Regions from separate parts of the Klebsiella sp. MISC125 genome, predicted to be linked through region 1. Evidence: predicted binding sites of a transcription regulator. Region 1 holds the regulator's gene; each other region holds the start of a gene.
What was found. The regulator CRP, encoded in region 1, controls carbon source genes, mostly activating them, when cyclic AMP is high. The targets are predictions, from matches to a motif close to ATGTGANNNNNNTCACAT.
Positions count from the first base shown of each region.

Region 2: the regulator CRP is predicted to act here: its motif matches at 5,010-5,027, upstream of uxuA (mannonate dehydratase).
Region 3: the regulator CRP is predicted to act here: its motif matches at 8,574-8,591, upstream of ACMYSL_RS13910 (sugar transporter).

Region 1 covers NZ_CP180448.1:529,774-540,609, reverse strand. Annotated here, with positions in the region: gene ACMYSL_RS02455 (nicotinate phosphoribosyltransferase) at 1-988, opposite strand, end outside; gene prs (ribose-phosphate diphosphokinase) at 1,002-1,862, opposite strand; gene ACMYSL_RS02445 (NUDIX hydrolase) at 2,054-2,773, shown strand; gene ACMYSL_RS02440 (hydrolase) at 2,917-3,876, shown strand; gene ACMYSL_RS02435 (YheU family protein) at 3,873-4,091, shown strand; gene ACMYSL_RS02430 (phosphoribulokinase) at 4,128-4,997, shown strand; gene ACMYSL_RS02425 (OsmC family protein) at 5,053-5,457, opposite strand; gene crp (cAMP-activated global transcriptional regulator CRP) at 5,762-6,394, shown strand; gene ACMYSL_RS02415 (YccS/YhfK family putative transporter) at 6,446-8,524, shown strand; gene argD (bifunctional acetylornithine/succinyldiaminopimelate transaminase) at 8,514-9,734, opposite strand; gene pabA (aminodeoxychorismate synthase component 2) at 9,825-10,388, opposite strand; gene ppiA (peptidylprolyl isomerase A) at 10,504-10,836, opposite strand, start outside.
Region 2 covers NZ_CP180448.1:646,675-657,510, reverse strand. Annotated here, with positions in the region: gene mtgA (monofunctional biosynthetic peptidoglycan transglycosylase) at 1-490, opposite strand, end outside; gene elbB (isoprenoid biosynthesis glyoxalase ElbB) at 487-1,140, opposite strand; gene arcB (aerobic respiration two-component sensor histidine kinase ArcB) at 1,375-3,714, opposite strand; gene uxuA (mannonate dehydratase) at 3,864-4,928, opposite strand; gene ACMYSL_RS03085 (TIGR01212 family radical SAM protein) at 5,072-6,007, opposite strand; gene gltB (glutamate synthase large subunit) at 6,680-10,836, shown strand, end outside.
Region 3 covers NZ_CP180448.1:2,927,139-2,937,974, reverse strand. Annotated here, with positions in the region: gene dtnK (D-threonate kinase) at 1-1,207, opposite strand, end outside; gene ACMYSL_RS13945 (iron-containing alcohol dehydrogenase) at 1,384-2,529, shown strand; gene ACMYSL_RS13940 (dihydrodipicolinate synthase family protein) at 2,549-3,433, shown strand; gene ACMYSL_RS13935 (TerC family protein) at 3,659-4,420, shown strand; gene ACMYSL_RS13930 (sialidase family protein) at 4,451-5,626, shown strand; gene ACMYSL_RS13925 (YhcH/YjgK/YiaL family protein) at 5,623-6,093, shown strand; gene ACMYSL_RS13920 (SLC13 family permease) at 6,110-7,390, shown strand; gene ACMYSL_RS13915 (PhzF family phenazine biosynthesis protein) at 7,669-8,460, opposite strand; gene ACMYSL_RS13910 (sugar transporter) at 8,666-9,865, shown strand; gene ACMYSL_RS13905 (MarC family NAAT transporter) at 10,121-10,789, opposite strand.

The DNA.
Region 1 (10,836 bases):
GTTCAGTACGTACATCATCGCTAGCAGCAGTACCGCATAGGATCTCAACCGGATCACCGCTATCCGGGCGGAACACAACCCGTCCCTGGCGCTGCATAATGCTCCCCTTGAGTTCGCGGGTAAATTCACTCAGTACCCGCCAGTAATCCCAGGTATCGGAGACGATAGAAACAAATCCCTGCGGATAAATATCGGCAATCAGACGACGGAAGGTTTCTATCTCATGCTCACGCTCCCCCATACACATCACACTATGCTCAGTCGCCGGAATGCTGGCGCCGATAAAATAGTCTTCACTTTCGGTATAGTAATCGCGGGCATAGAGCAGTGCCGGAATGCTATCTGTCCCCTTGAAGCTTAACAAATGCCCACACCCCGCCTGGGCGGCATCCTGCAATCCGGCCATACCGCGAAATGAAAAATCGTGACACTGAAAATCGAGATGGGTCAGATCGCTACAGGTCTTTTCCGCCCAGCGTTCGCAGATTTTGCGATAGTGATGGGCAATAGTGGCATTGGTGGATGCCTTCCAAAGCTCTGCCGAAAGCACCGTTTCCAGGTAATTCACCAGCCAGAAAAATTCTTCTTTCGTATTAATGATGGTCAATACCGGCACCTTCATCGGCACTTTTGTACCTTCATCCAGCGATTTAATGTGCAGCGGCAGATAGCCCAGACGATGTAGGTCGCGAATATGATCCACCGAGACCGCATCGCGACCAAGATAACTATCCATGACCTGCTTATATTCGTTCACCACTTCATCTTCCGGACGAGCAAAAAATGCCTCGTTGAACTGCTCGACAAGGAACCACTGCAAAAATCCCTGCAGACCGAAAAACACTAGCTTGCCATCTGCCAACGGCGACTGAAAAAAACGATCGCTACGCGGAGTGAAGTTAGAATAGACCCGAGTCGTACCCTGGGGATATTGCGCACGGTGAGAAACTTTGTAGCCATCAATAGCCAGAATAGGGTTAATTTTCATGATGATTTCTCCCTTAAGCGCAGTAGATCGCGTCAATGTCGATAAGTTCAAGCTGCGGATGTGCCAGCGTCGGAGCAGCCAAAGAAGTGGTGGTATAGATGGCATCAACGCCGTTGTTCAGCAGATGTTCAACGCCTTTTGAAAAAATGCCGTGTGTCACATACAAGCTGACGCTGCGGGCACCAGCATCGCGCAGCACCTGCGCCGAACCGATAAAGGTGCCGCCGGCGTCGCATAAATCGTCAACAATCAGCAGATCCCTGCCCCTGACATCACCCGCAACCAGCGCAAAGCCTGTCAGGTTGCCGCTTGCCACATCACGCTTTTTGCTCAGAATGGCGTACTCCGAGACGCCTGTTGCTCTGGCGACGGCATCAATTTTTTTCAGCGCCCCCGCATCTGGCGCCACCAGCATTAGCGCCTTTTGCTGAAACCGATGGCATAGAGTCGTACTCTGCAACAAGCACCTCTCCTGTGGAATCGCCACAAAGTTATCTATTGCCGCCGCCGCAGCGTCGCTGTGAGGATCAAGCACTTTCACCTTATCGAACTTCAGCGTGTTAAGTTGAGTAGCAAAGACTCTCAACGCAAAACTGTCACCAGCAACCATATGTCGGTCCTGACGCGCCCACGGTAGCCAGGGTAGTTCGAGGTGGCTGACCAGCACATCGGTCTGGTGACGGACCGCGTCCACCAGTTGCGCAAGCAACATAAAGTCGTTCATATCCCGCATCGCAGCAGCGCGAATGCACATCAGGCGGGCAGAGGATGGCAACGGATTAGTCACCTTCAGCCAGACAGCGCCATCAGGAAAAACACCGTTGGCGATAGTGTAAGTCTGGTTATCCAGGGTTAACGTCAATTTCATACTCATCACTCTCCCCTCACAATTATGTCCCTTCGACATAATTAATAATGTCCTTAAGACACATATTAAGCAAGCATAAAAATGTATTATTTCCCTGAAAAGGTAATCTACTGATAAATAATAATAAAAAACGCAGCCTTGCTGCTCAGTGTCGGGCTGGTACACTGATGGGCGTTCCAAATCATCGCGAGTAGCCTATGAACACCGAAGCCGACTATTTGAATCAATATGATGCCAGCCGCTTTCCCTCCCCTCTGGTGACGGTGGATAGCGTGTTATTCACGCTTCATCAACAAGCGCTGTGCGTCCTGCTGGTAGAGCGGGCAAACCACCCGCAGAAAGGGTATTGGGGATTGCCCGGCGGCTTTATTGATATGGCGCGCGATGACTCCACCCGCGCCACCGCGATGCGTAAGCTCACTGAGAAAACCGGGGTTTTCCCTTCATGGTTGGAACAGCTGGACACTTTTTCCGGGCCCGATCGCGACCCGCGCGGCTGGAGCCTGACCGTCACCTGGTTTGCACTAATTGCCTGGGCAGACTGCGAACCGCATATCGCCAGCGTCAACGATGCCCGTTGGGTGCCAATTGCCAGGCTTGCCGACTATTCCCTGGCGTTTGATCACCAGAAAATCATCGCCGCCGCTCTGCATCGCTTAAGGCAAAAGACCATGTATTCTTTACTGCCCGTTTACTGCTTGCCGGAGACCTTCACCCATGGCCAGCTACAGGAAGCGACGGAGATAATCCTCGGTCAATCCATACAGCGTAAAAGCCTGATTCGCCGTTTTGAAGCGTCAGGGATGTTTGAAGAGACAGGTGAGAGCATGGCGACAGGCACAAGAAAGGCCCGCCTGTGGCGGCGTAAGCCTGGAGTGGATATTCATCTTTTCTCACGCAATCTGCTTACCGATTAGCCACAAGACCACATATTGGCTAACCTGCGCACTTCATGCGCGGTATAGTATGTATAAAGATTATTAATTGCTCTGGTGCTATGGTTGATATCACTCCCACAGAAATGACGCCCCCCGAAGACGACTCGCAGCAGTTTCACCCGATGCGCGGCGTTGGCAATCGTCATTTGCAAACCATGTTGCCGCGGCTAATCCGTCGCAAGCTACGTTTCACTCCACACTGGCAGCGTCTTGAATTACCGGATGGCGACTTTGTCGATCTGGCGTGGAGCGAAGAACCATCTCAGGCTCGTCATAAACCGCGATTGGTGGTGTTTCATGGTCTTGAGGGCAGCCTGCACAGCCCTTATGCTCACGGACTCGTCCACGCGGCCATGCAGCGCGGCTGGCTGGGCGTGGTGATGCATTTTCGCGGCTGTAGCGGCGAACCCAACCGAAATAACCGCATCTATCATTCAGGCGAAACGGAAGACGGCTCCTGGTTTTTACGTTGGCTTCAGCGCGAATACGGCGACGTGCCAACTGCAGCTGTGGGTTACTCGCTCGGGGGCAATATGCTGGGCTGCCTGTTGGCGAAAGAAGGTGACGATATTCCTGTCGATGCTGCCGTTATCGTCTCAGCGCCGTTTATGCTGGAAGCCTGTAGTTCTCATATGGATAAGGGGTTTTCCCGCGTTTATCAGCGTTATCTGCTCAATCTGCTGAAGGCGAATGCCGCGCGTAAGCTGAAAGCTTATCCGGGCTCTTTGCCGGTTGATTTACGCCAGCTAAAAGGTATGCGTCGCATCCGCGAATTTGACGATAGCATCACCGCCAGGATCCACGGTTTTGCCGATGCGCTAGACTACTATCGCCAGTGTAGTGCGATGCCGCGCTTAAGCGACATCACTAAACCAACGCTGATTATTCATGCGAAGGACGATCCTTTTATGGATCACCACTCCATCCCGCCGCAAGAACAGCTACCGGCAAATGTCGAGTATCAACTTACAGAGCATGGCGGCCATGTTGGTTTTGTCGGTGGTACGCTGCGCAAGCCGGAAATGTGGTTAGAACAGCGAATCCCGGATTGGCTAACTCGCTGGTTAGGAGGGCAAATATGATTATTCCCTGGCAGGATCTCGATCCCGAAACGCTGGATAACCTGATTGAAAGTTTTGTATTACGCGAAGGCACCGATTATGGTGAGCATGAACGTTCGCTGGCGGATAAAGTCGCCGATGTCAAACAACAGCTGAAAAGCGGAGAAGCCGCGCTGGTGTGGTCAGAGCTGCACGAGACGGTCAATATTATGCCCCGCAAGCAGTTTCACGGCTAAGGCGGCATCACACTATCGTTTACCCTGGGAGTTGTTATGTCTGCCAAACATCCGGTGATTGCCGTCACGGGCTCTAGCGGCGCGGGAACCACGACCACCAGCCTCGCCTTTCGCAAAATATTCGCCCAACTAAACCTCCACGCCGCCGAAGTGGAAGGCGATAGCTTTCACCGCTACACCCGCCCGGAAATGGACATGGCGATCCGCAAAGCGCGAGATCAGGGCAAACACATCAGCTACTTCGGTCCCGAGGCTAACGATTTCGGCCTGCTGGAGCAGACTTTCAGAGAATACGGGCTGAACGGTACAGGTCAGTCACGCAAGTATTTACACACCTATGATGAAGCCGTGCCGTGGAATCAGGTTCCTGGCACCTTCACTCCCTGGCAGTCGCTGCCTGAACCCACTGACGTGCTGTTTTATGAAGGCCTGCACGGCGGAGTTGTCACGCCCCAGCACAACGTCGCTGACCATGTTGATCTGTTGGTTGGGGTTGTGCCGATCGTTAACCTGGAGTGGATCCAGAAGCTTATCCGCGATACCAGCGAACGCGGCCACTCTCGTGAAGCGGTGATGGATTCCGTCGTTCGCTCGATGGAAGATTACATCAACTTCATCACCCCGCAGTTTTCACGCACTCACCTCAACTTCCAGCGCGTACCTACGGTGGATACGTCCAATCCATTTGCAGCCAAAGCAATCCCATCGCTTGATGAAAGCTTTGTCGTTATCCATTTCCGCAACTTACAGAATATCGATTTCCCCTGGCTACTGGCGATGCTTCAGGGCTCGTTTATCTCGCATATGAACACGCTAGTGGTGCCGGGAGGGAAAATGGGGCTGGCCATGGAGCTCATCATGGCGCCATTGGTCGAGCGGCTAATGGAAGGCAGGAAAATCAATTAACAAAAAACCCCGGTAGCGCAGCGCATGCCGGGGCGACGAGTTCGCGCCGTTCGGCTTATCCCTCGATCACTTCATAAGAGTGAGTTATGTTTACCGCTTTCTCCAGCATCAGCGCCACCGAGCAATATTTTTCCGCCGATAGGTCAACTGCGCGAGAAACGGCAGCATCTTTCAGCTCTTTACCGGTCACGATAAAATGCAGATTGATATGGGTAAACAGACGCGGTGCTTCCTCGCGACGCTCAGAAGTCAGCTTAACTTCGCAGTTAGTGACGTTATGGCGTCCCTTCTGCAGGATAGAAACCACGTCAATTGCGCTACATCCGCCCGCCGCCATCAACACCATTTCCATCGGGCTAGGCGCTTTATCCCCGGAATTACCGTCCATCAGAATCTGGTGACCAGAAGCCGACTCACCAATGAAGGTTAACCCTTCAACCCATTTCACTCGCGCTTGCATAAATTTAACTCCAGGGCTGTAATTTTCCTGACAGATTACGCGCACATAACAATTCTCGCAACGGAAGGCGACCTAGGTCATGCTGAAGCGAGACACCAGGAGACACGCGGCGAAAGCTATGCTAAAACAATCGGGATGCTACAGTAATACATTGATGCACTGCATGTATGCTGAGGAGTTCACATTACAGGCTGCAGGAAATTTTCAGCCAGATTCCCAGGTATAGGGATTTAATACGATTGCATGCCCGGATGCCGTGTAGTGTCGGCATCTGGAGATAGCTTATAACAGAGGATAACCGCGCATGGTGCTTGGCAAACCGCAAACAGACCCTACCCTTGAATGGTTCTTGTCTCATTGCCACATTCATAAGTACCCCTCAAAGAGCACGCTGATCCACCAGGGTGAGAAAGCAGAAACGTTGTACTACATCGTTAAAGGCTCCGTGGCTGTACTCATCAAGGATGAAGAAGGTAAAGAGATGATCCTCTCTTACCTCAACCAGGGCGATTTCATCGGTGAATTAGGCCTGTTTGAAGAAGGTCAGGAACGTAGTGCATGGGTACGTGCGAAAACCGCATGTGAAGTGGCCGAAATCTCCTACAAAAAATTCCGTCAGTTGATCCAGGTTAACCCGGACATCCTGATGCGTCTCTCTTCGCAAATGGCACGTCGCCTGCAGGTTACGTCAGAGAAAGTCGGTAACCTCGCCTTCCTCGACGTGACGGGTCGTATCGCCCAGACGCTGCTGAACCTGGCAAAACAGCCTGATGCGATGACCCACCCGGACGGTATGCAAATTAAAATTACCCGTCAGGAAATCGGTCAGATCGTTGGATGCTCCCGCGAAACCGTTGGTCGTATCCTGAAAATGCTGGAAGATCAAAACCTGATCTCCGCGCACGGTAAAACTATCGTCGTCTACGGTACCCGTTAAGTCGGCAAAACGGCGTATTGCATAGCAATACGCCGTTTTTGTTTCCCCCTCATGTGGCGCAGGCTGATTTACCACCCGGAAGTCAACTACGCACTGCGGCAAACGCTGGTGTTGTGTCTGCCGGTCGCAATCGGACTTCTTCTCGGACATTTACAGCAGGGCTTACTGTTTTCCCTGGTACCAGCCTGTTGCAACATTGCCGGTCTGGACACACCACATAAGCGCTTCTTTAAACGCCTGATTATTGGCGGTTGCCTGTTTGCTGGCTGTAGCCTGATTGTCCAGCTCCTGCTGCAACGCGAGATCCCTCTACCGCTGATTCTCACTGGTCTGGCGCTAATCCTTGGGGTGACTGCCGAAATCAGTTCACTGCACGCGCGACTACTGCCTGCTTCACTTATTGCCGCCATTTTTACCCTCAGCCTTGCGGGCAACATGCCGGTGTGGGAGCCACTGCTAATCTACGCGCTCGGCACCTTATGGTATGGCGTCTTTAACTGGTTCTGGTTTTGGCTATGGCGCGAACAACCGCTGCGCGAGTCGCTGAGCCTGCTCTACCGCGAACTGGCTAACTATTGCGAGGCCAAATACAGCCTGCTGACCCAGCATACGGACCCGGCCACCTCGCTGCCGCCGCTACTTAACCGCCAGCAGAAAGTGGTTGATCTGATTACCCAGTGTTACCAGCAGATGCATATGCTGGCGGCCAATCAACGCAACGACCACAAACGTCTGTTGCGCGCTTTTCAGGTGGGGTTGGATTTACAGGAACATATCTCCGTTAGCCTGCATCAGCCGGAAGAAGTGCAGAAACTGGTGGAACGCAGTCACGCAGAAGCAGTGATTCGCTGGAATGCGCAAACCGTTGCCGCCCGCCTGCGTGAGTTGGCGGACGATCTTCTCTACCATCGTTACCCACAGCGTTTTCAGATGGATAAACAGATCGGCGCGCTGGAAAAAATTGCCTGGCAACATCCGGATAACCCGGTCGGCCAGTTCTGCGCCTGGCACTTCAGCCGTATCGCCAGGGTTCTGCGTACCCAGCGTCCTCTGTACACGCGCAACTTGATGGCGGATAAAACCCGACGTTTACCCCTGCTGCCAGCGCTAAAAAGCTACCTGTCGTTTAAATCTCCGGCGTTACGCAACGCCGCGCGCATCAGCGTAATGCTGAGCGCCGCCAGCCTGATGGGCAGCGCACTGCATCTGCCGAAACCCTACTGGATCCTGATGACTGTGCTGTTCGTGACGCAAAACGGCTACGGCGCGACGCGGGTGCGCATTGTTCACCGGGCGGCTGGAACGATTGCCGGACTGGTGATCGCCGGACTGACGCTACACTTCCACGTGCCTGAAGGCTATACGCTGACCGCCATGCTCTTCATCACGCTGCTAAGCTACCTGATTATTCGTAAGAACTACGGCTGGGCAATGGTTGGTTTTACCGTCACGGCGGTTTATACCCTGCAATTACTCACGCTAAACGGTGAGCAGTTTATCATCGCCAGATTAATCGACACGCTTATTGGCTGTCTGATCGCTTTTGGTGGGATGGTTTGGCTATGGCCGCAGTGGCAAAGCGGTCTGCTACGCAAAAATGCCCACGACGCGCTGGAAGCCGATCAGGAAGCGATCCGGCTCATTCTTAGCGACGATCACCAGGCTCCGGCGCTGGCCTATCAGCGAATGCGCGTTAATCAGGCGCACAATGCGCTGTTTAACTCACTCAATCAGGCGATGCAGGAACCGGGCTTTAATTCGCACTATCTGGAAGATATGAAGCTGTGGGTAACCCATAGCCAGTTCATTGTTGAGCACATCAATGCGATGACCACCCTGGCGCGCGAGCACAATATGCTGACGCCGGATCTAGCTCAGCGTTATCTGGAGTCCTGTGAAATTGCGCTACAGCGCTGTCAGCAACGGCTGGATTCAGATGGACCGGGGAGCGCTGGAGATGTGAATATTATGGAGGCCCAGGATGCGGAAGTCCCTCGCGGCCCGCTCAGTACCATGGAACAGCATCTGCAGCGCATTCTGGGTCACCTGAACACCATGCACACCATTTCGTCGGTAGCATGGCGTCAGCGTCCGCATCATGGCATCTGGCTACGCACCACTAAGCGCTAAGCACACGCTCAACTGCCTGGGCAAAGCGCGCCATTCCTTCGGCAATATCGCTATCGTCAATCACCAGCGACGGCACAAAGCGCATGACGTCAGGCCCGGCGTTAAGCACCATCACGCCAGCGTCTGCGGCAGCATAAAGGAAGTCGCGCGCCCGGCCCTGATGCTGCGGCTTAAGCTCAGCACCGATTAGCAACCCCATTCCGCGGATATCGCTAAACAAATCGAACTGCGCGTCAATCTGCTGGAGATGTTTAACAAACAGCTCACGCTTCGCACTCACACCATCCAATACTTCTGGCGTGTTAATCAGATCGAACGCCGCCCCGCCCACTGCGCAGGCCAGCGGATTCCCGCCGTAGGTTGAACCATGAGATCCGGCATGGAAAGCACTGGCGATTTCATGAGTGGTTAGCATCGCGCTAATCGGGAAGCCACCGCCAAGCGCCTTAGCGCTGGTCAGAATATCCGGCGTCACGCCGTAGTGCATATAAGCGAACAGCGAGCCCGTACGCCCCATACCGCACTGCACTTCATCAAACACTAACAGTGCCTGGTGCTGATCGCACAGTTCACGCAACCCTTGCAGGAATTCAGGCGTCGCCGCAGTCACGCCCCCCTCGCCCTGAATCGGTTCTACCACTACCGCGCAGGTATGATCGTCCATGACGGCTTTTACCGCGTGTAAATCGTTAAACGGCACGTGAACGATATCAGCCGGTTTCGGGCCAAAGCCATCGGAGTATTTCGGCTGACCGCCTACGGAGACGGTGAACAGCGAACGACCATGGAACGCATTGTGGAAGGCGATGATTTTGGTTTTATACGGGCTATGGCGAGTCACGGTGTAATGACGCGCCAGCTTGAACGCGGTTTCGTTAGCTTCCGTCCCGGAATTCATAAACACCACGCGATCGGCAAAAGTCGCATCGACCAGCTTACGTCCCAGGCGCAGGGCCGGTTCGTTGGTAAACACGTTACTGGTATGCCACAGAGTTTCGCCCTGCTCATGCAGTGCCGCCACCAGCGCCGGATGGCAATGACCGAGCGCGGTCACGGCAATACCGCCTGCGAAATCAACGTACTCTTTGCCCTGCTGATCCCATACGCGGCTGCCCTTGCCCTTCACCGGAATAAATTCTGCCGGTGCATAAATCGGCAAAATGACCTCATCGAATGTGGCGCGGGTGATTGCCGGTTGTTCAGTTGCCATGTCATGCCCATCCTTCTTCGTTATGCAGCAATGATTATGATAATCTAATCACAAAATATGCATAAAAAATCAATCAATGGCAACTACAAATCAACGATTGAGGAAGTTTGCCAGCAGTTGATGCCCCTGCTCGCTAAGAATGCTCTCCGGGTGAAACTGCACGCCTTCGAGATCAAACTCGCGATGGCGAATCCCCATGATCTCGCCCTCTTCGCTGCGGGCGGTGATCTCAAAGCATTCCCGTAGCGTTGGGGGATCGATCAATAAGGAGTGGTAGCGAGTAACGATGAGTGGATTATTCAACCCAGCAAACACCCCTTGCCCATTGTGAATGACAGGAGACGTTTTACCATGCATCACTTTGGCAGCCCGCACGATGGTCGCGCCGAAAACCTGCGCGATAGCCTGATGACCAAGGCAGACGCCCAGGAGCGGAGTCTTGCCGGAAAAGTGGCGAATCACCGCCAGCGAAATCCCTGATTCATCAGGGGTACAGGGGCCCGGCGAAATAACGATTTTCTCCGGCGCCAGCGCGATAATCTCCTCCAACGTCAACTCATCATTACGCCTGACAAGGACTTCCGCTCCCAGCTCGCAGAAGTACTGATATAAATTCCAGGTGAAAGAATCGTAGTTGTCGATAAGCAGGATCATGGCGGCTCCGGAAGTTACAAACCGGGGTATTCTACGCAGATTCTCGGGTTTCGCTTATCACTTTATCTGGCGGGAGAAAGCAGCGCGGGCTTGGTGCCCGCGCAGGAGACATATTTTACGGCAGCACTTTCGCCGACAGGATAACAATCGGTTTAGACGGAACATTTTGATAAGGCCCAACGTTATGGGTCTGTACCTGAGAAATCTTATCCGCAACGTCCATTCCTTTCACGACCTTGCCGAAGACCGCATAGCCAAAATCACGCTGGCCGTGGTCGAGGAAAGCGTTATCTGCAATGTTGATAAAGAACTGGCTGGTCGCGCTGTCCTGATCGGCAGTACGCGCCATGGAGATGGTTCCACGGGTATTACGCAGGCCGTTGTCCGCTTCGTTTTTAATCGGCGGGTTAGGTTGCTTTTGCTGCATCTGCTCGTTAAAGCCGCCACC
Region 2 (10,836 bases), 120 kb from region 1:
CAATATTCAAATAAACCGTGAGGATGCGTTTTTTGCTCCAGACGGTCTCGATACCAACGGTCAGCCCAGCCTCCAGCCCTTTTCTCAGCCAGCTGCGACCATCCCACAAGAACAGATTTTTTGCTGTCTGCTGTGATAGCGTTGAGGCACCGCGAATGCGGCTCTCGTTGCGCTCATTATGTGCCAACGCCTTCTCAATGGCGGAAACATCAAAACCCCAGTGCTCAGGGAATTTCTGATCTTCAGCAGCAATAACCGCAAGCCCCATCCAGGGAGATATCTCATCCATCCCCACCCAATCAGAATGGGCGACGTAATGAAAATTCCCAGAGGCCCAGGCACTGACCTGCCGTTCCAGCATCACGGCCGAAAAAGGAACCGGCACGATGCTAAACAGCACAATGCCACCGCCCCATACCACCAAACATGCCAACAACAACCGCAGCAAAAGACGTTTGATCATTCGCAGCGGGGAAAAACGAGACTTCATGCAGTCAGAACCAGCACGCGAGCGACCAGTTTTTCAATTCCGCTCGCCGCTTCAGCAATATTCTGCGCCAGCATATATGCCGGAGTCGTCACCACTTTGTGGTCTTCATCAACCACTATGTCATCGACCGGGCAAGGCACGTGTTCAGCGCCCATCTCCTCTAATGCATCTGCGGTATCCAGATCGGTGCCAATAGTCACGCGTAGCGGAAATGAGAAAATTTTAGGTAGCAACGCCGGAGCGATACAGATAAAACCCAACGGTTTACCCGCCAGATGCATGGCCAGAGCCAGTTCTTTCAGATCGCTATCCACCGTACATTCACTGCCCTGGGAAGCAAAGCTACTGAGGTTTTTCGCCGCGCCAAATCCGCCGGGCACAATCAGCGCATCCAGCTCATCCGCTCGGGCATCTGCCAGGGGGCGAATTTCCCCGCGCGCAATGCGTGCGGCCTCAACGAGCACATTACGGCTTTCAGCCTGCGCTTCCCCGGTCAAATGATTGATAACATCAGTTTGTACTTTATCAGGTGCAAAACAGATGGCCTGGGCGCCGCTGCGAGCAATCGCCAGCAAGGTAATAACCGCTTCATGAATTTCGCTGCCGTCATAAACACCGCAACCGCTTAGCACCACACCAATTTTCTTCATCACATCAGCCCCTTAGTACAAGTTTATGGAACCAGTCAAAAATTTTGATTTACTCGCTATGCTTCACATATTTTACCGATTCACGTAACAAATTATTTAAGCTTTGCTATCTTAATCAGCGAGCAAGCCAAATCCTCAGGTTGCGCCGTGTAAAAAAATCACTCAAATGATTCTGGCACAACAACCAGTTCCCTGGTGTTGGCGCAGTATTCGCGCACCCCGGTTTATCCGGGGTCATTTTTTATCAGCCGCCGCTACCCACGCTTTCAGTACCGCAACGTCGCTTTGCCACTCGGATTTCATCTCTTCAACCCATTCTGCAACGTTATCTGACCATGCCGGCAAATCTGGTGACTGAATCTGTTGCCCAAGCTGCTGAATGTGACGCAAACCAATTGAGCCAGCCGCCCCCTTAATTTTATGCCCTTCGTCGACAATACCTTTCTGGTCACGCGCGGTTAGGTTCGATTCCAGAACCGCCATATAGCCCGGCATCATTCTCTCGAAAACCGCCAGACCGTCATTGATAAGCTTCGGTCCCACCAGTTCGATATACTGCTCAAGCATCGGAATATCCAGTACAGAAGCCGATTTATTGACATCTACAGATGGCATATCGTTCTCTTCCTCTTCCGGTGAATCCCAGAATTTTTTGATAATTGCGGTTAGCGCCGGGACCGATAACGGTTTACTCAGGACATCGTCCATCCCGGCGTCCAGATACTCGTTTTTGTTCTTCAGTACATTAGCGGTGAGCGCCACCAGCGGCGGGAGTTCATCAGCAGCAAAGCGTTGTTTCAGCTGGCGAGAGATATCCAGTCCCGTCATATCCGGCAGCTGAATATCGAGCAGAACCAGGTCGTATTCGCCGGGCACAAACATCTCCAGCGCGGCCTTACCGGTCATCGCCACATCCACGCTATTGCCTAGTTTCTCCAGCACCGAGCGCGCGACGATCACATTCAGTTCAATATCTTCCACCAACAACACGTTCAGCGCCGGTAATGGCATTTCATCTTCTGCCAAAGTGTCTTCGACTTCTTCAGCAATAGCAGGTGCATGTACGGTGAGCGTAAAGGTCGCCCCTTTGCCCGGCAGGCTGGAAACGCAGATATCACCGCCCATGTTGCGCGCCAGACGACGCGATACCGCAAGGCCAATACCGGTGCCGGTCGCGGGTTTGCCTCCCTGGCTATCTTTAACCTGATAATACATGGCAAAGATTTTGTCCTGTTCCGCTTCAGGAATACCAATACCGGAATCTTCTACTTCAAAATGCAGAATATCGCCTTCGTCATAACGCACGCGGACGTTCACATTCCCGCCCTGCGGAGTAAATTTCACCGCGTTACTAATGAGGTTCCACAGAATCTGGCGTAGCCGCGTACCGTCGGTTATCACTTGATGCGGCAGCGGAAGGGCGGGATCCAGAACAAAGTGCAGACCTTTCTGCTGTGCCTGCAGGCCAGAGAGGTTTTCCAGGTCAGCGAGGAAGCCAGTGAAATCAACCGGCTGATTATCCAGCTGAATTTTACGCCGCTCCATTTTGTCCATCTCAATAATATCGTTGAAGATATTACCCAGCGTCACGGCTGAGACATGGATAGTTTTCAGGTATTTTTCCTGCTCTCCGGTTAGATCGGTATCCAGCAGGATCCTGCTAAGCCCCACGATGCCATTAAGCGGCGTACGCAGCTCGTGGCTAATAGTAGAGATAAAGGTGGTCTTATCACGGCTGGCCCTCTCCAGCGCGTCCTGATAGCGCTTACGCTCGGTAATATCGCGACCGAAGCCCATCAAGCCACGTCGCTTACCTACGCGGTCATAATAAGGTACCTTGCGGATTTCAAAGCAGGCCTTGCGCCCATCCGGATAATCCAGCCACTGCTCATAGGTCAGCGATACGTTATGACGGAAAACTTTCTCATCCGTTTCCAGCACTTTCTCCGCCACTTCTGCGCCATAAACATCCTGTGGCTTCAGATGAATTAGCTGCTTTTCACTTTTACCGGTCAGCAGTTCCATCGCCCGGTTGCAGCCAGAAAACTCTTTATCTTCATTACGATAGAAAACTAAATCCGGAGACGCATCAAGGAAGGAGCGCAGGAAGGAGGATTGCTGCTCAAGCTGAATTTGCGCCTCTTCACGTTCCTTCATCTCAATTTTCAGTTGCTCAAGCGTCGTTTCACGTTCTGCTTCAGCTTTTTCACGTTCGCCGATTTCCTGATTAAGCTGGGCGATGTTGTCCTTAAGCTGCACATTCAACTTGAGATCGCGCTCGCGCATCTCCTCCAGCTTCTCCACTAGCCGCGAGAGACGCTGCCGGGACTCTTCCAGTTGCTCAACAACGACCGAGAGGAAATAGACCGCCCACGGGGTAATCAGCAGGCCAAAGAAGATGGAGCGGATAACATCAATACTTTCTACCTGGCCGTGCAGCACCATGGTCACGGCCATTTGCACCACAATCGCCAGTACCACCAGCGCAAGGGCCAGCAGCATGGAAAAGCGCACCAGACCCAACTTCATCATCAGGTCAACATAATACTGCGCCAGCATACGGATTTGCTTCATAGGAGATTCCTTCGCGACAACTTCGCACAATAATACTCAATTCTGAGCAAGACGCTGTAAGTTGTGCAAAAAATGCGGGAAGGATTGTGTTACGCGGCTGACCCTGGATTACAGTCAGCCGGAATATAGATAGGAAACTGGACTGGTCGTTAGCGCTTACTGAGTGCTTCCCATAACCCTTTGAGGTAGGTTACTCCCAGCGCGCGATCGTACAACCCATAGCCTGGACGCCCTGTTTCTCCCCAAATAAAGCGCCCATGATCCGGACGGATATAGCCGCTAAAACCATTGTCATAGAGCGCCTGCATCACTTTGTACATATCTAAAGAGCCAAATTCTGATGGGTGAGCGCACTCATAAAAATCTTTGTCTTTGATGAGGTTTATATTACGCACATGGGCAAAATGGATTCGCTTACGGCGAGTAAACTCGGCCAGAATCGAGTAGACATCATTAGCCGGGTCTTCCGCGATAGAGCCGGTACAGAGCGTGATGCCATTCGCCTCTGAATCCACCGCCCGACAAATCCAGTCCAGATCGTCACGATTTTTCACCACTCGCGGTAGACCAAAAATTGAGTACGGCGGATCGTCCGGATGAATAGCCATTTTCACCCCCACCTCTTCACAAACGGGGATCACTGCATTCAGGAAATAGACCAGGTTTTCGCGCAGTACTGTGTCATCAACATCTTTATATTGAGCAAAAAGGTCCTGAACTTTTGCCAGCCGCTCTGGTTCCCAGCCCGGCAGCGCAAAACCATTCGAATTTTCCAGAACCTCTTTCACCACCTCTTCAAGACTCTTATCAATGTCTTTCTTCTCAAAAGCCATCGTCAGGGAGCCATCCGGCAGAACATAGTTCATGTCCGTCTTCATCCAGTCAAAAACCGGCATGAAGTTGTAGCAAATGACCTTAACGCCAAACTGAGCAAGATTGCGGATAGTTTGCTGATAATTGGCGATATAACGATCGCGGGAAGGTAAACCGATCTTAATATCATCATGAATGTTGACGCTTTCAATGACTTCCATTGTAAGCCCAGCGGCATGGGCTTGCTTCACCAGATCCTCAATTTTATCAACTGGCCAGACCTCACCAACGGCGACATCATAAAGTGCGCCTACAACACCTTCTACACCCGGAACCTGGCGAATATATTCCAGAGAGACCTTATCTTCATCTGGACCAAACCAACGCATTGTCATCTGCATACGAAACCACCTGAGTCAATGTTATCAATAAACCATAGCCTACTACCATACCAGTTTTCATAACCAGAGATATATTGACGATAGTGACAAAGATCACATTACTTTTTGCAGGCTGTCGTGAAAGGAACTCGTGACATTTTTCATTATTTCGTGGTTACCGGAGACACCCAGCCAGGACCGATGGCTGAGCCCTGGACACCGTGCTGATTAAGGTATTTATCCAGCTCAACCATCCCGGTCCAGCGGTTCTCACACCACAGCGGTGCCAGCAGCGTCGGACGACGGGCACTGGCAGAAATACGGTGATAAATAATCTCAGGTGGGGTATGGCGAATCATCTCTCCTGCAGTGACCGTATAGTCGTCCAGTTCAATACCGTTCAACCTTCCGGCTTCCCACGCTTTTGCCATGATGCTGCCCTTCACAATATGAAGTGGATGCAACTTAATGCCATCAACGCCGGTTTCAACCACCCGATCCAGGGTTTGCAGGCAATGATGCTGCCCCTCTCCCGGTAGCCCGACAATCAGATGTGAACATACTTTCAGGCCACGTTCACGCGCCAGTCGGGTCGTGTGCTGATAGCAGGCAAAATCGTGACCGCGATTTATCCGATGCAGCGTTTTATCATGTGCGGTTTGCAGCCCAAGCTCCAGCCATACTTCATAACCCAACTCCCGATATTCGCTAAGTAAATCCAATACTGCTTCAGGCACACAGTCCGGGCGAGTGCCGACGCACAGCCCAACCATATTGGCCTGGCTCACCGCTTGCTGATACATGGAACGCAGTACCTGAACTTCAGCAAAAGTGCTGGTGTAGGCCTGAAAATAAGCCAGATAGCGCTGAGCGCGATTAACCCGCTGCGCCTGATACGCCAGCTGTTCGGCAATCGAAATATACTGCTGTTGTTCATCAGCGAAAGAAGCCACATTACAAAATGTGCAGCCGCCACGACCAATAGTGCCATCGCGATTTGGACAGCTAAATCCACCATGCAGCGTCAGTTTATGAACCTTTTCGCCATAACGACGCGCAAGATCCCCACCAAACATATTGACTAATTTTTGTAACTGCATAATCTGATAGACCGGCCTTAAGAAAAGGGCCAAGCCTGCCATTTTTAGCTACCGACGGCGATGACCTGGATCAATCGTCAACGCGGCCGCTTACCTCATTGCATAAACACTCAAGATAACCGCAATTTAATTCACATTCATAGTGATGAGTTTTCCTTATACATAGACTCTGGTTTTGCCATTATCTTTGTCAGGACATAAAACAGTATTACTTTCCGCAATTCACATAAAAAGCAGTCAAATAGTCTGAGATAAAAAAACTATTCAGCACAGACCGATAATCTTGTGCCATCGATATAGTGAGACAGATCACACTCAATTATGCCGTCGGTTACGTTTCAGCAGCATTCGAAATGTCATTATTCTCTTAAAAATCATAAAACTAAGTGTTGCATAGCACATTTTTGTATAAATAAGATTGCCATTTGACGTATGTGCGGATTCCCGATAACTTGGGAATCCGCTGGAAGCTTTCTGGATGAGCGCTCTGCTCATCATATTTATGCAGTAATTGAGATTCCCTCTTAACAGCAAGTCCTCAAACTTGTGTACCGATGCGAAAAGGATTTAAAGAGGGCGAATGCGAGGTGCAAACCCCGTCGCCATGCTCTTTCTGTGCCCGTGCGCAACGGTTCGGAGGGTGTCCCGTAGAGCCTGGGGAGGTTCACTGATATGTTGTACGATAAATCCCTTGAGAGGGATAACTGTGGTTTCGGCCTGATCGCCCACATAGAAGGCGAACCTAGCCACAAGGTAGTGCGAACCGCTATACACGCACTGGCCCGAATGCAGCACCGCGGCGCGATCCTCGCCGATGGAAAAACCGGCGACGGTTGTGGCTTGCTGCTACAAAAACCCGATCGTTTCTTCCGAATCGTTGCGGAAGAGCGCGGCTGGCGTTTAGCCAAAAATTACGCCGTTGGGATGTTATTCCTTAATAAAGATCCTGAACTGGCCAAAGCGGCACGCCGCATCGTCGAAGAAGAACTTCAACGCGAAACCTTGTCTATTGTCGGCTGGCGCGAAGTGCCAACCAACGAAGGCGTTCTCGGTGAAATCGCACTCTCCTCGCTGCCCCGTATTGAACAAATCTTTGTTAACGCCCCGGCTGGCTGGCGTCCGCGTGATATGGAGCGCCGTTTATTCATCGCCCGTCGCCGTATCGAAAAGCGCTTGCAAGAAGATAAAGATTTCTACGTTTGCAGCCTGTCTAATCTGGTGAACATTTATAAAGGTCTGTGTATGCCGGCGGATTTGCCGCGCTTCTACCTGGACCTCGCGGACCTGCGTCTGGAATCAGCCATCTGCCTGTTCCACCAGCGCTTTTCCACCAACACCGTGCCGCGCTGGCCGCTGGCGCAGCCGTTCCGCTATCTGGCGCACAACGGCGAAATTAACACCATCACCGGTAACCGCCAGTGGGCCCGCGCCCGTACCTATAAGTTCCAGACGCCGTTGATCCCGGATCTCCACGATGCTGCGCCATTCGTCAATGAAACCGGCTCTGACTCCAGTTCGATGGATAATATGTTGGAACTGCTGCTGGCGGGCGGGATGGACATTATCCGTGCCATGCGCCTGCTGGTGCCGCCAGCCTGGCAGAACAACCCGGATATGGATCCCGACCTGCGTTCATTCTTCGACTTTAACTCCATGCACATGGAGCCGTGGGATGGCCCGGCAGGTATCGTGATGTCCGACGGTCGCTATGCGGCCTGTAACCTCGACCGTAACGGCCTGCGCCCGGCGCGCTACGTTATCACCAAAGATAAGCTGATCACCTGCGCCTCTGAAGTCGGCATCTGGGATTACCAGCCGGATGAAGTGGTCGAAAAAGGCCGCGTTGGCCCAGGCGAGCTGATGGTTATCGATACCCGTGAGGGGCGTATTCTGCATTCAGCGGAAACCGATAACGATCTAAAAAGCCGTCATCCATATAAAGAGTGGATGGAGAAAAACGTCCGCCGTCTGGTCCCGTTTGAAGACCTGCCTGATGAAGATGTTGGCAGCCGTCAGTTTGATGACGACACGCTCGCCAGCTATCAGAAACAGTTTAACTACAGCGCTGAAGAGCTGGATTCCGTCCTGCGCGTGCTGGGCGAAAACGGCCAGGAAGCGGTCGGTTCAATGGGTGATGATACCCCATTCGCCGTGCTCTCCAGCCAACCGCGTATCATTTACGATTACTTCCGCCAGCAGTTCGCGCAGGTGACTAACCCGCCGATCGATCCGCTGCGTGAAGCCCACGTAATGTCGCTGGCCACCAGCATCGGCCGCGAAATGAACGTCTTCTGCGAAGCGGAAGGCCAGGCGCACCGTCTGAGCTTTAAGTCGCCAATTCTGCTGTACTCCGATTTTAAACAGCTGACCACCATGGAAGAGGAGCACTATCGCGCCGACGTCCTGGATATCACGTTTGATGCCACCGAAACCACGCTGGCTGAGACGGTGAAGGCGCTGTGCGATACAGCCGAACAAATGGTGCGTGACGGAACCGTCCTGTTGGTGCTCTCTGACCGCAACATCGCTAAAAACCGTCTGCCGGTACCCGCTCCGATGGCGGTAGGCGCGATCCAGACCCGTCTGGTCGATAAGAGCCTGCGCTGCGATGCCAACATTATTGTCGAAACCGCCAGCGCCCGCGACCCGCACCACTTTGCGGTTCTACTGGGCTTCGGCGCGACGGCCATCTATCCGTACCTCGCCTATGAAACTCTGGCGAAGCTGGTAGATAACAAAGCCATCGACAAAGAGTACCGCGCGGTGATGTTGAACTACCGTAACGGCATCAATAAAGGTCTGTATAAGATCATGTCGAAGATGGGGATTTCAACAATCGCGTCCTATCGCTGCTCGAAACTGTTCGAAGCAGTGGGCCTGCATCGCGAAGTGTCTGACCTGTGCTTCCTGGGCGTTGTCAGCCGTATCGGCGGCGCCGGTTTCGACGACTTCCAGCAGGATCTACTGAACCTGTCAAAACGTGCCTGGCTGGCGCGTAAGCCACTGGATCAGGGCGGTCTGCTGAAATACGTCCACGGCGGCGAATATCACGCCTACAACCCGGACGTGGTGCGTACCCTGCAACAAGCGGTACAAAGCGGCGAATACAGCGATTACCAGCAGTACGCAAAACTGGTTAACGAACGCCCGGCGGCAACGCTACGCGATCTGCTGGCCATTACCCCGGACGGCACTACCGTCAGCCTGGACGACGTTGAACCGGCAAACGAACTGTTTAAACGCTTCGATACGGCAGCAATGTCCATCGGCGCGCTGAGCCCTGAAGCGCACGAAGCGCTGGCGGAAGCGATGAACAGCATCGGCGGCAACTCGAACTCCGGCGAAGGCGGCGAAGACCCGGCGCGCTACGGCACCAATAAGGTGTCGCGCATTAAGCAGGTCGCCTCTGGTCGCTTCGGCGTGACTCCGGCCTACCTGGTCAATGCCGACGTTATCCAGATTAAAGTCGCTCAGGGTGCGAAGCCCGGCGAAGGCGGTCAGCTACCGGGTGATAAAGTCACCCCGTATATCGCCAAACTGCGCTATTCAGTACCGGGCGTGACGCTGATCTCCCCGCCGCCGCACCACGATATCTACTCTATCGAGGATCTGGCGCAGCTGATTTTCGACCTGAAACAGGTCAACCCAAAAGCGATGATCTCCGTGAAGCTGGTTTCCGAACCGGGCGTCGGCACCATCGCCACCGGCGTAGCGAAAGCCTATGCAGACCTGATTACCATCGCAGGTTACGACGGCGGCACCGGCGCAAGCCCGCTCTCGTCGGTGAAATATGCAGGCTGTCCGTGGGAACTGGGCCTGGTGGAAACCCAGCAAGCGCTGGTGGCTAACGGTCTGCGTCACAAGATCCGTCTGCAGGTGGATGGCGGTTTAAAAACCGGCGTCGACATCATTAAAGCCGCGATTCTGGGCGCGGAGAGCTTCGGCTTCGGTACCGGTCCGATGGTGGCGCTGGGCTGTAAATATCTGCGTATTTGCCACCTGAACAACTGCGCAACCGGCGTAGCAACTCAGGATGAAAAACTGCGTAAGAACCACTACCACGGCCTGCCGTTCAAAGTGACCAACTACTTTGAATTTATCGCCCGCGAAACCCGCGAGCTGATGGCTTCGCTGGGTGTAAAACGTCTGGTGGATCTGATTGGCCGTACCGACCTGCTGAAAGAGCTGGATGGTTTTACTGCCAAGCAGCAGAAACTGGATCTGGGCAAGCTGCTGGAGACCGCAGAGCCGCATCCAGGCAAAGCGCTGTACTGCACTGAGAACAACCCGCCGTTTGACAATGGCGTGCTCAATGCGCAGCTGCTCCAGCAGGCAAAACCGTTCGTTGACAGCAAGCAGAGTAAAACGTTCTGGTTCGATATCCGCAACACCGACCGCTCCGTTGGGGCATCGCTGTCAGGTTATATCGCCCAGACCCACGGCGACCAGGGTCTGGCAGCCGATCCTATTACCGCTCACTTCAGCGGTACTGCGGGCCAAAGCTTCGGCGTGTGGAACGCGGGTGGCGTTGAGCTGCATCTGACAGGCGATGCCAACGACTATGTCGGTAAAGGTATGGCTGGCGGCCTGCTGGCGATTCGTCCTCCGGTCGGCTCAGCCTTCCGTAGCCACGAAGCCAGCATCATCGGTAACACCTGCCTGTATGGCGCGACCGGTGGTCGTCTGTATGCTGCGGGCCGTGCGGGCGAACGCTTCGCAGTGCGTAACTCTGGCGCGATCACCGTGGTTGAAGGTATCGGCGACAACGGCTGTGAATATATGACCGGTGGGATTGTTTGCGTGCTGGGTAAAACCGGCGTCAACTTCGG
Region 3 (10,836 bases), 2.4 Mb from region 1:
CAACCTCCAGCAGGGTGGTTTGTGTTCCGAATCCGCCTGCCTTGGTCATTACCGGCCGTTGCCAGCTACTACCCAGAAAATTGCCGTACGGCACGCACTGCGCCACGCGACCTGTAATATGAAATCCGCTGGCTCCCAGAGCCTGCGCGACGGCGATAGCCACATCACCGCCGGATAAATAGAGCGCTCCCGGCTGACTTTGCGCGATAGCCAGTTCGCTGACTCGCGCCAGATAAGCGCAAATACGCTCGCCGAGGGCGGTGCGATCAACCCCATGCCGTTGGCACAGGGCTTCAATCCCCTTTCGCGCCTCACTATCGGGACGAGTGGTCACCACACAATGATTGTTTTCGCTCAACACCGCGGCAATGCGCCGGGCATCTGCCGTTGCGTCGCCGCCAAAGGCCATCGCGACGTCGATATCAACCCGCGTTACGCGCGGATGTTCGCCAAGGAAGGCAATTTGCTGTTGAGCGATTTCACTCATCGAGCCAACGACCGCCAGCAGCGGACCGTGCGGCGCGATGGCCAGGCTTCGCGCCAGGGCGTCGCAAAGCCCGGCAGACCCCACCAGCAGCACCCTCTGCGTAGATTCCGCCACCGCCGCGATAATGGCGTCCAGTTGGGCGTTCTCTTCTGCATCCACGATCAGCACGCTTGCTGCGTTTACGGTTTGCGCCAGCGCAGCCCCCAGCGTATCGACCGTTACCCGTGAACAGCGCGCATTGCTTTGCTGTGCCACCACGGTGGCGATATCAGCACTGCTCACCGGCGTTTTCGGGTCAGTTGCAAACTCAGTCTCATCAACCGACAAGCCGTGCACATAGCACTTACCCTGCCGCGTCACCCGACCTGCCGCCGGGAAGGCAGGAGCCAGCACCGCGATCGGGCAGTTGAGCGCCGTCATTGCCGCGTCCAGTTCAGCGCCAAGATTCCCGCGGAGCGTGGAGTCGATTTTTTTTACCGTCCAGCGCGGCTGGAAACGCGGCAAAACCGCTTGTAGTAAATGCGTGACACGCCGCGCCGCCTCTTTAGCAGGCTGTGCACGGCTATCGCTATTGAGGATCAGCGCCTGCGCTTCTCCCTGATAGCTGGCGCTGAACGCCACTTCCGCCCGCATTCCAGTCTCCGCGAGGCTAACCCCTGCATCATTGGCCCCGGTAAAGTCATCTGCCAGCACCAGCACCTTGTTATCACCGCTGCCCATCGTTTTCCCTTTTCTCGCTGTTCGAAACCGTTTATGATTATATTCAATCACAATTGATTAAATGTGAGCAAGCTCAAGTTATTAAACCGCCGTATAAATTATAACTTCACCCACAATGTGAGTGACCCGAATAACGGATGATTAAATTTAATCATTCATAAGACAGGAGAAAGGAAGTGGCAACCATTAACAGCACTCTGATTAGCGGCGCGGGCGCGTTTACTGCCCTGGTTCCGTTGCTGGCAGGTAAACAGCGCATTTTGCTGATTACCGACGCCAACGTCGGCAAACTTGACGCTGCTCAGCAGATCCGCGCGATTCTGGAAGGCGAAGGACGTCAGGTACAGGTGATTGATGCGGTCCCTGCCGAGCCGAGCCAGCATGATATGGCGCAGATCCAGAACCTCGTTGGCGCAAGTCAGCCGGAGTTAGTAGTCGGTATTGGCGGAGGTAGCGTCCTCGACGTGACCAAACTGCTCTCCGTTTTGCTGCATCCTTGCTCGCCGGGGCTGGACGCGCTGCTGGCAGGTGAAAAGCCGCAGCAAAAAGTGATGTCGCTGTTAATTCCTGCCACGGCGGGCACCGGCTCCGAAGCCACGCCGAACGCGATCCTGGCGATCCCGGAACAGAACACCAAGGTGGGAATTATCTCCCCGGTTTTGCTGCCGGACTATGTTGCCCTGCTGCCGGAACTCACCACCAGCATGCCTGCGCATATCGCCTCTTCGACCGGCATTGACGCGCTGTGCCACCTGATTGAGTGCTTTACGTCAACCGTCGCTAACCCGGTCAGCGATAACGCGGCGCTAATTGGCCTGCGCAAGCTGGTACGCAATATCGAGCTTTCGGTGACCGAGCCGCAGAATCTGACCGCGAAGCTGGAAATGCTGTGGGCCTCATATTATGGCGGCGTGGCAATTAACCATGCGGGCACCCATCTGGTCCACGCCCTCTCCTATCCGCTTGGCGGCAAATACCATCTGCCGCACGGCGTGGCTAACGCTATCCTGCTGGCCCCTTGTATGAAAGTGGTGCGTCCGCACGCGGTAGCGAAGTTTGCGCAGGTCTGGGATCTGATCCCCGATGCCGACCAGACCTTCAGCGAGGAAGAGAAATCTCATGCGCTGGTTGAGTGGCTTGCCGCACTAGTAAAACGCCTGCAGCTACCAGATAACCTTGCCGCGCTGGGCGTACCGCAGGAGAGCATCGGCGAGCTGAGCGAAGCGGCGCTTAACGTCAAACGTTTAATGAATAACGCGCCGTGCAGCGTGAGCCAGGATCAGGTCCAGGCGGTTTATCGCACCCTATTTCCAGAACAATAACACCAGGGAAGAAATGAGAATGAGCAATGCAATTACTGGCGTACTGACCGCCATTGTGACCCCTTTTACCGCCGATGGCGCAGTGAATATTCCGGCGCTGAAGCAGCAGGTTCAACGTCAGCTCGCCGCAGGAAACGGTATTTTCTGCGGCGGTACCAACGGCGAGTTCTTTGTGTTGAATGAAGCGGAAAAAGTCGCCGTTGCCAAAGCCTGCGTTGAAGAAGTGGCCGGGCGCGCCCACGTGGTAGCGCATATTGGCGAAGTGTCGACTCGCGAAACTATTCGTTTAGGTAAGCAGATTGAAAAGCTCGGCGTCGATGCGGTCTCGGTGATCACGCCGTGGTTTGTGCCACTCAAGCAGGATGAGCTTATCAGCCACTACACCGCCATCGCTGACGCCCTGAGCGTTCCGGTATTTCTCTACAACATTCCGGCGCGTACTGGCAACACCATCGAACCGCAGACAGCGCGCACGCTGGCAAAACATCCGAACATTATCGGCGTCAAAGATAGCGCTGGCAGCTACGAAAGCCTGAAGGGTTTCCTTGATGCGGTGCAGGATATTGCCGATTTCGACGTGCTGAACGGTCCTGACTCGCTGATCCACCAGGGCTTCGTTGACGGCTGTTCCGCCTGTATTTCCGGGCTGGCCAACGTCGCGCCGAAAGAGATCAACGCCATCTGGGCAAACTTTAAAGCGGGTGATGTTGACGGCTCCCGTCTGGCTCAGGAGAGCGTGACAGGACTACGTACCGATCTTTATAAAGTCGCGTTCTCCCCGGCAGCAGTGAAAAAAGCACTGCAGCTGATGGGCCATGAAGTTGGCGATAGCCGCTATGCGGTCAGCTTTACGCCAGCGCAGTGTGAGCAAATTAAACAGGTTATTGCTAAATATATTTCCTGACGAAAACAGAAATAACTCCGGTGCTGTTTTAAACGAAAAGCAGCACCGACAATATTCAAGATTATATACCCTAAATAATTCGAGTTGCAGGAAGGCGGCAAGAGAGCGAATCCCCAGGAGCTTACTGGAGTAAGTGACTGGGGTGAGCGAGTGCAGCCAACGCGCATGCAGCTTGAAGTATGACGGGTATATACGATGTCTTACGTAGCGTAAGGGATATTTTTAATGTTTATATGGATGCTTGACCCAGATATATGGTTGACGCTGGTTACGCTCACCTTTCTGGAAATTATTCTCGGGGTCGATAATATTATTTTCCTCTCGCTGGTGGTGGCAAAACTTCCGCCGCATCAGCAAAATATTGCCCGTAAGTTGGGATTAAGTGGCGCGATGGTAATGCGCGTGTTATTGCTGGTGTCGATTGCCTGGCTTGCACACATTACGGTTCCGCTGTTTACCATTGCAAATTTTGTGGTGTCGGTGCGCACGATCATTTTATTTGTTGGCGGTTGTTTCCTTATTTACAAATCGTTGCAGGAGATCCGCGGCGAACTGATGCAGGAAGAAGAGTCGCACGGCGGTAGCCAGCGGCAGCTCTCACTGGCAGGCGCTATCGTGCAGATCATGCTGCTGGATATTGTCTTCAGTCTGGACTCTGTGATCACCGCTGTCGGTTTGTCACAACATATTTTCATCATGATTACCGCCGTGATTATTGCCGTGGGCATAATGATGTTCGCCGCCAAAACCATTGGTGATTTTGTCAATAATACGCCGACGATGAAAATGCTGGCATTAACCTTTTTGTTGCTGGTCGGCGCATTACTGGTTGCCGATAGCCTGGACGTCCATATTGCGAAGGGATATCTCTATTTTGCTATTTTCTTCTCCCTGACCGTAGAAACATTAAATATCGTTCGCACTAAAAAAATCATTAAGGCTTCGCAGCAGGATGAAGCTTACGACTCATTACAGCTCAATAAATAAAACCCTACTGAATAATAATGGAGTATGAATATGTCTGTAGTAACCGCAATTCGTGACGGGATGATTTGTCAGCATGAACAAGATGCGCGTGTGGAAACCGCGATGCTGCCATCATCTTGCCCGCAAAACCATGCAGCTAACCTGCTGCCGCTGCCGGACGGCTCGCTGATGTGCGTGTGGTTTGGCGGTACCCAGGAAGGCGTTGCCGATATCTCCGTTTGGGGCTCGCGCCTGCTCCCGGAAAGCCGTCAGTGGAGCGATGCGGTGAAACTGTCCACTGACGCCAGCCGCTCCGAGCAGAACCCAGTGCTGTTTCTGGCCCCGGATAACGTGCTGTGGCTGCTGTGGACCGCGCAGATCTCTGGCAACCAGGACACCGCCATCGTGCGCTACCGCCAGTCGACCGATCTGGGCCAGACCTGGGGCGAAATTGCCACCCTGCTCGACAAACCCGGCACCTTTATTCGCCAGCCGATTACGGTGCTGGAGAACGGTAACTGGCTGCTGCCGGTGTTTTATTGCCGCACTCAGCCGGGGGAAAAATGGGTTGGCAACGATGATATCAGCGCCGTCAAAATTTCCTCCGACCAGGGCAAAACCTGGCGCGACGTCGAAGTACCGCAAAGCCTCGGCTGCGTGCATATGAATATCACCGCCCTGCCAGGCGGCACGCTTGTCGCACTATTCCGCAGCCGCTGGGCCGACAATATCTACTACAGCCAGTCGGTAGACCATGGCGAAAGCTGGTCAGTACCGGAACCGACCGAGCTGCCTAACAACAACTCCTCGATCCAGGTGACCACCCTTGCCAGCGGCGAACTGGCGCTGGTGTTTAACCACATGAGCGCAGCCGGGGCGCTGGAACGTCGTGCGTCGCTTTACGATGAAATCGACGATGGCGATAACAGCCGCAAAGAGCCGGAAGTCACCAATGGCCGTACCGCTTTCTGGGGCGCACCGCGCGCACCGATGACCGTGGCTATCTCTGCCGATGGCGGTAAAACCTGGCCGTGGCAGCGTAACCTCGATGAAGGTGACGGCTACTGCATGACCAATAACTCGCTGGATAAACGTAACCGCGAGTTCTCCTACCCGAGCATTAAACAGGGCGCGGACGGTTCTCTGCACATTGCCTACACCTGGTTCCGCCAGGCGATTAAATACGTGCACGTTTCCCCGCAATGGGTGAAGGAGTCCGCCCGATGATCGTCGGAAATCTTGACGCCCTGCCGCTGGCAGGGCTTCCCCCCGCGCTGTGGCAAATATTGTCGCACCCGGACGCTTCGCTACAGGCGCTAAGCGCCAGGGAAGACGGACGCTGGCAACCGGAGGGTTGTGGCTGGTTTTGCAATATCGGCGAGGCGCATACCCAACCTGCCGCACAGCGCCACACCGAATATCACCATCAATGGGCCGATATTCAGGTGATGCTGTCAGGCTGCGAGGTGATTAACGCGGGAATGCAGGCTGTCGCATGCGATGGCGATGAAGAGCGCAAACCGGATCTGTTTATCGCCCGTGATTGCCAGCATCCGGTAGCCATCACCCTGCACGCAGGTGATTTTGCAGTCTTCCTGCCTGGCGAGCCCCATCAGGCGCTGTGCGCGGTTGACACGCCAGCAACGGTGCGCAAAGCGGTCTTTAAGGTGCCGCGCGAAATGCTGGAAGGGTAAATAAGGAGATAGAAAAATGACAATGGAAATGATTCTGGCGCTGGGCATCCTGGTGCTGATGATCGTGTTGATCATGTCGGACAAGATGGCCTTTGGCGCACCACCGCTGCTCGCCTGTCTTTTACTGGTGGTGACCGGGCTATCAAACGTTCAGCAGGCCTTTGCCGGTTTTGTGAACTCAAGTGTGATTATGATCGCCGGGTTTATGGTGGTGATGGCGGCGCTCCAGAAAACGCGCCTCATCGGCAACGTGAAATCCTCAATGGTCAGCCTGGTCAATAAAGGCAGCTACAAGAGCTATGCGCTGCTGCTGGTGATTGTGATGATTGGCGCGAGCCTGGCGGGTACCGGTTCAACCGGCTACTACGTGCTGATTCTGTCGCTGGTTTCGACAATCCCCTACAGTAAAAAGCTGCCGACCTCAAAGCTGATGATGCCGTTGGGTTTTGCGACCAACCATCCATTAATCCCGATTAACGTCGCGCTGCTGTTTGGCGTCACCGCCACGGTGCTGCAAACTGCGGGTTTCACCGCAGAAATTTCGATGGTGAAATTCGCGCTGGTGAATCTGGTGATGTCGCTGGCGTTTCTGGCCTGGTGCCTGATCTCGTATCGTTTTTTACCCGATCACCCGATTGCCGATGCGTCTGAGGAAGCGATGTCGGTACGGGAAGAGGAAGCCGTCACCCTGCCCGCGTGGAAAGAGTACTGTACCGTGGGGGCATTTGCCATCAGCGTTGTCGGTATGATGCTGATGAATCAGTTGGGTAATATCGCCTATGTGGTTCCGGGTCTTGCCGCCGCTTTTGTGATGATGATTAACGTCGTCGACTTCAAAGAGGTGCGCGATCATATGGGCGCGCCGGTTATTCTGATGATGGCGGGGGTTATCGGCGTCGCCGATGCGCTGGCCGGCACCGGCTTTACGGCGATGGTGGGTGATGCGGTAGCAGGCGTTCTCGGCGCTAACGTTTCGCCGTTCCTGTTTATTTTTATCTTTGCGCTGCTGACCAGTACATGTTCCACATTTACCGGCTCCAACATGGGTTCGGTGTATATCTTCGCGCCCATTGCTATCGCCGCCTGTACCAGCCTCGGCCTCAACCCGACCGCTGCCGCCATCGCGGTAGTCATTTCGGGCTGGAACGGCGGCTATATGCCAATTGACGGTATGCCGGCGATGATACTGGGAATGGGAAAATATAAGCTGCCGGAGTTCTGGATATTCTCCGTGCCAATGTACTTAATTCGTATTCTGGCATTATGCATCGGCGCTATCGTGATATTTCCAATGTAATTATCAAATAAGAGCAGTTGTCGTATGACCCGCTAGTGGCTCTGGTTTTTCGTTGAGTACGCAGCACTCTTTTGCCCGTACCCCCTACGGACACGGGATCGGCATAATTTTTTTGCCGATCCCGCATTATTTTCATCACCCGTATTCGCTTATACCCTAAATAATTCGAGTTGCAGGAAGGCGGCAAGAGAGTGAATCCCGATGAGCTTACTCTGGTAAGTGATTCGGGTGAGCGAGCGCAGCCAACACATCTGCAGCTTGAAGTATGACGGGTATATTTAGCGCAGCGTTATGGTGCCGATTAAATAGGTTGTCGCCTGGCCGCCAATCAGCACCCGGTCACCCTGCCACTGGCAGCGTAGATCGCCGCCGCGAGCGGATACCTGCCGCGCCTGCATCTCCGTTTTACCAAGCTTCTCGCCCCAATACGGGATCAACATGCTATGCGTCGAGCCGGTCACCGGGTCTTCCCACAGCGACTCCCCCGGGCAGAAGAAGCGGCTGACAAAATCATACTCATCATCTGCGGCGCTAATACAAATCATTTTACCCAAGCGCTGAAGCTGGTGCATATCCGGTTGTACCGCTTCTACCTGCTGACGATCGCGTAAGATCACCAGGTAATCGCGAGCCACGCGTACTTCCTGCGCTTCGCTTAGCCCCAGACCGGCAAGCAGGTCCGCTGGCGGCTGTTCGACGACCGTCGTCGCCCATGCCGGAAAATCAAGCGTCAGCCAGTCGCCGCTGCGCGTCACGCGAAGCTCGCCAACGAAACGGGTACTAAAGATAATCGTCGATGACGGATAGTCGAGGTACTCAAAGATGACGTGCGAAGCCGCCAGCGTCGCATGGCCACAGAGATTAATTTCGTGCAAGGTGGTAAACCAACGCAGCTCATATCCTTCATCAGTACGAACAAAAAACGCGGTTTCCGACTGATTGTGCTGCTGAGCCATTTTCAACAACGTTTCGTCCGGCAACCATTCGGTGAGCGGGCAAACTGCCGCCGCGTTGCCGCCAAAGTTGTGGTCGCTGAACGCATCGACCAGATAAAAGTTAATTTCCTGCATTATTCTGCCCTTTCATTTTTTTTACTTATCGATAACATGACATAAATGCAGTAAATGCACACGTTCTATAGAGAAATTAATCTGTTAGCGCCTTTTACCCTACCAAAACAAAAATGAGACACGCGTCACAAAATGATTGTATTTTCAGCAGCAATCGTTTTAAGATCGTGCCACTTCTTTCCTCTTAGTAACCAGCCCTGAACTTATGATTACAGACACGGTTTCACGCAAGGTCGCGTGGCTTCGCGTAGTCACGCTTGCGATTGCGGCATTTATCTTTAATACCACCGAGTTCGCGCCCGTGGGCCTGCTGTCGGATATCGCCGACAGTTTTGGCATGGAAACGGCACAGGTCGGGATCATGCTGACCATCTACGCCTGGGTCGTCGGCCTGATGTCGCTGCCCTTTATGCTGTTGACCAGCAAGATGGAGCGCCGTCGTCTGCTGGTTGGCCTGTTTATTCTGTTTATTGCCAGCCACGTGCTGTCGTTTCTGGCATGGAACTTTAACGTTCTGGTCATCAGCCGTATCGGCATCGCTTTCGCCCATGCGGTGTTCTGGTCAATTACCTCGGCGCTGGCTATCCGTATGGCCCCTGCAGGTAAACGCGCTCAGGCCTTGAGTCTGATTGCCACCGGTACCGCGCTGGCGATGGTCTTTGGTATCCCGATTGGGCGCATAGTGGGGCAATATTTTGGCTGGCGTACCACCTTCCTGGTGATTGGTGTGGGCGCGCTGATAACCATGGCTTGCCTGATTAAACTGCTGCCAAAACTGCCGAGCGAGCATTCCGGTTCGTTAAAAAGTCTGCCGGTACTGTTCCGTCGTCCGGCGCTGCTCAGCATTTATTTACTGACGGTGATTGTGGTGACCGCGCACTACACCGCCTACAGCTATATTGAACCGTTTATTCAGACGGTCGCCGGTTTAAGCGGTAACTTTGCCACCGTGCTGCTGCTGACCCTGGGCGGCGCGGGCATTGTCGGCAGTATTCTGTTTGGTAAGCTCGGCAACCGCCATGCATCCGGCTTGATTAACGCCGCAATTGGCCTGCTGTTGGCGTGTCTGTTGCTGCTGTTGCCGGCATCGCATAATGCCAATCACCTGATGCTGCTCAGCGTCTTCTGGGGCGTGGCAATCATGATTATCGGCCTTGGAATGCAGGTAAAAGTGCTGGCGCTGGCACCAGATGCCACCGACGTGGCAATGTCGCTGTTCTCGGGGATCTTTAATATCGGTATCGGCGCGGGCGCGCTGGTCGGCAGCCAGGTCAGTACTCATCTGTCGATGGCGTCGATTGGTTACGTCGGCGCAATCCCAGCCCTCGTGGCTCTGGTGTGGGCAGTGATGATTTTCCGCCGCTGGCCGGTCTCACTGGAAGATCAGCAGCCACATCACTCCTGATTATTTGAGTAAAAAAAGCCTGCCGATCGCTAGAAAGGCAGGCTTTTTTACGTCTTCAGATCGTGCCGAACCCCCTGCTGTGTGACATAAGGTTAGAGTCCAGCCTGTTTTGGTTACTGTTCTCGCATTTTTGTCGGGTGGCGGCTGGCGCCTTACCCGACCTACGAAAACCAAATCCGGCGCAGATCTGTAGGCCCGGTAAGGCGCTAGCCGCCACCGGGCAATTCAAGAAGGCAGATTTTTTTACGTCTTCCGTCAGGCGTGATAAGTAGAGACGATCTCCAGCACGCCATTAATAATAAACTGCACGCCCATACAGACCAACAGGAAGCCCATCAGGCGGGAGATAGCCTCGATGCCGCCCTTACCCACCAGACGCATAATCGCCCCGGAGCTGCGCAGGCAGCCCCACAGAATGAGTCCGACCAGCGCAAACGTCACCGGCGGCGCCACCATCACCACCCAATCAGGAAAGTTAGCGCCGTGCTTTACCGTCGACGCAGAGCTGATGATCATCGCAATGGTCCCCGGACCTGCTGTACTTGGCATCGCCAGCGGGACAAAAGCAATGTTAGCCGTCGGTTCGTCTTCCAGCTCTTCTGATTTCAGCTTGGCTTCCATCGAATGGTGCGCTTTCTGCTGTGGGAACAGCATGCGGAAACCGATAAAGGCGACGATCAGTCCCCCGGCAATACGCAGTCCAGGAATCGATATTCCGAAGGTGTTCATCACCACCTGTCCGGCATACCATGCCACGATCAGAATAGCGAACACATAGACAGAGGCCATCAGCGACTGACGGTTACGCTCGGCATTGTTCATGTTCCCGGCAAGGCCAAGGAATAGCGCCACGGTAGTCAGCGGGTTTGCTAGCGGTAGGATCACGACCAGCCCCAGGCCTATCGCTTTAAAGAGATCCATCATAGAAAATTAAGGTCCTGTAAGTGTTGGATTATCAAAAAATGACGCGC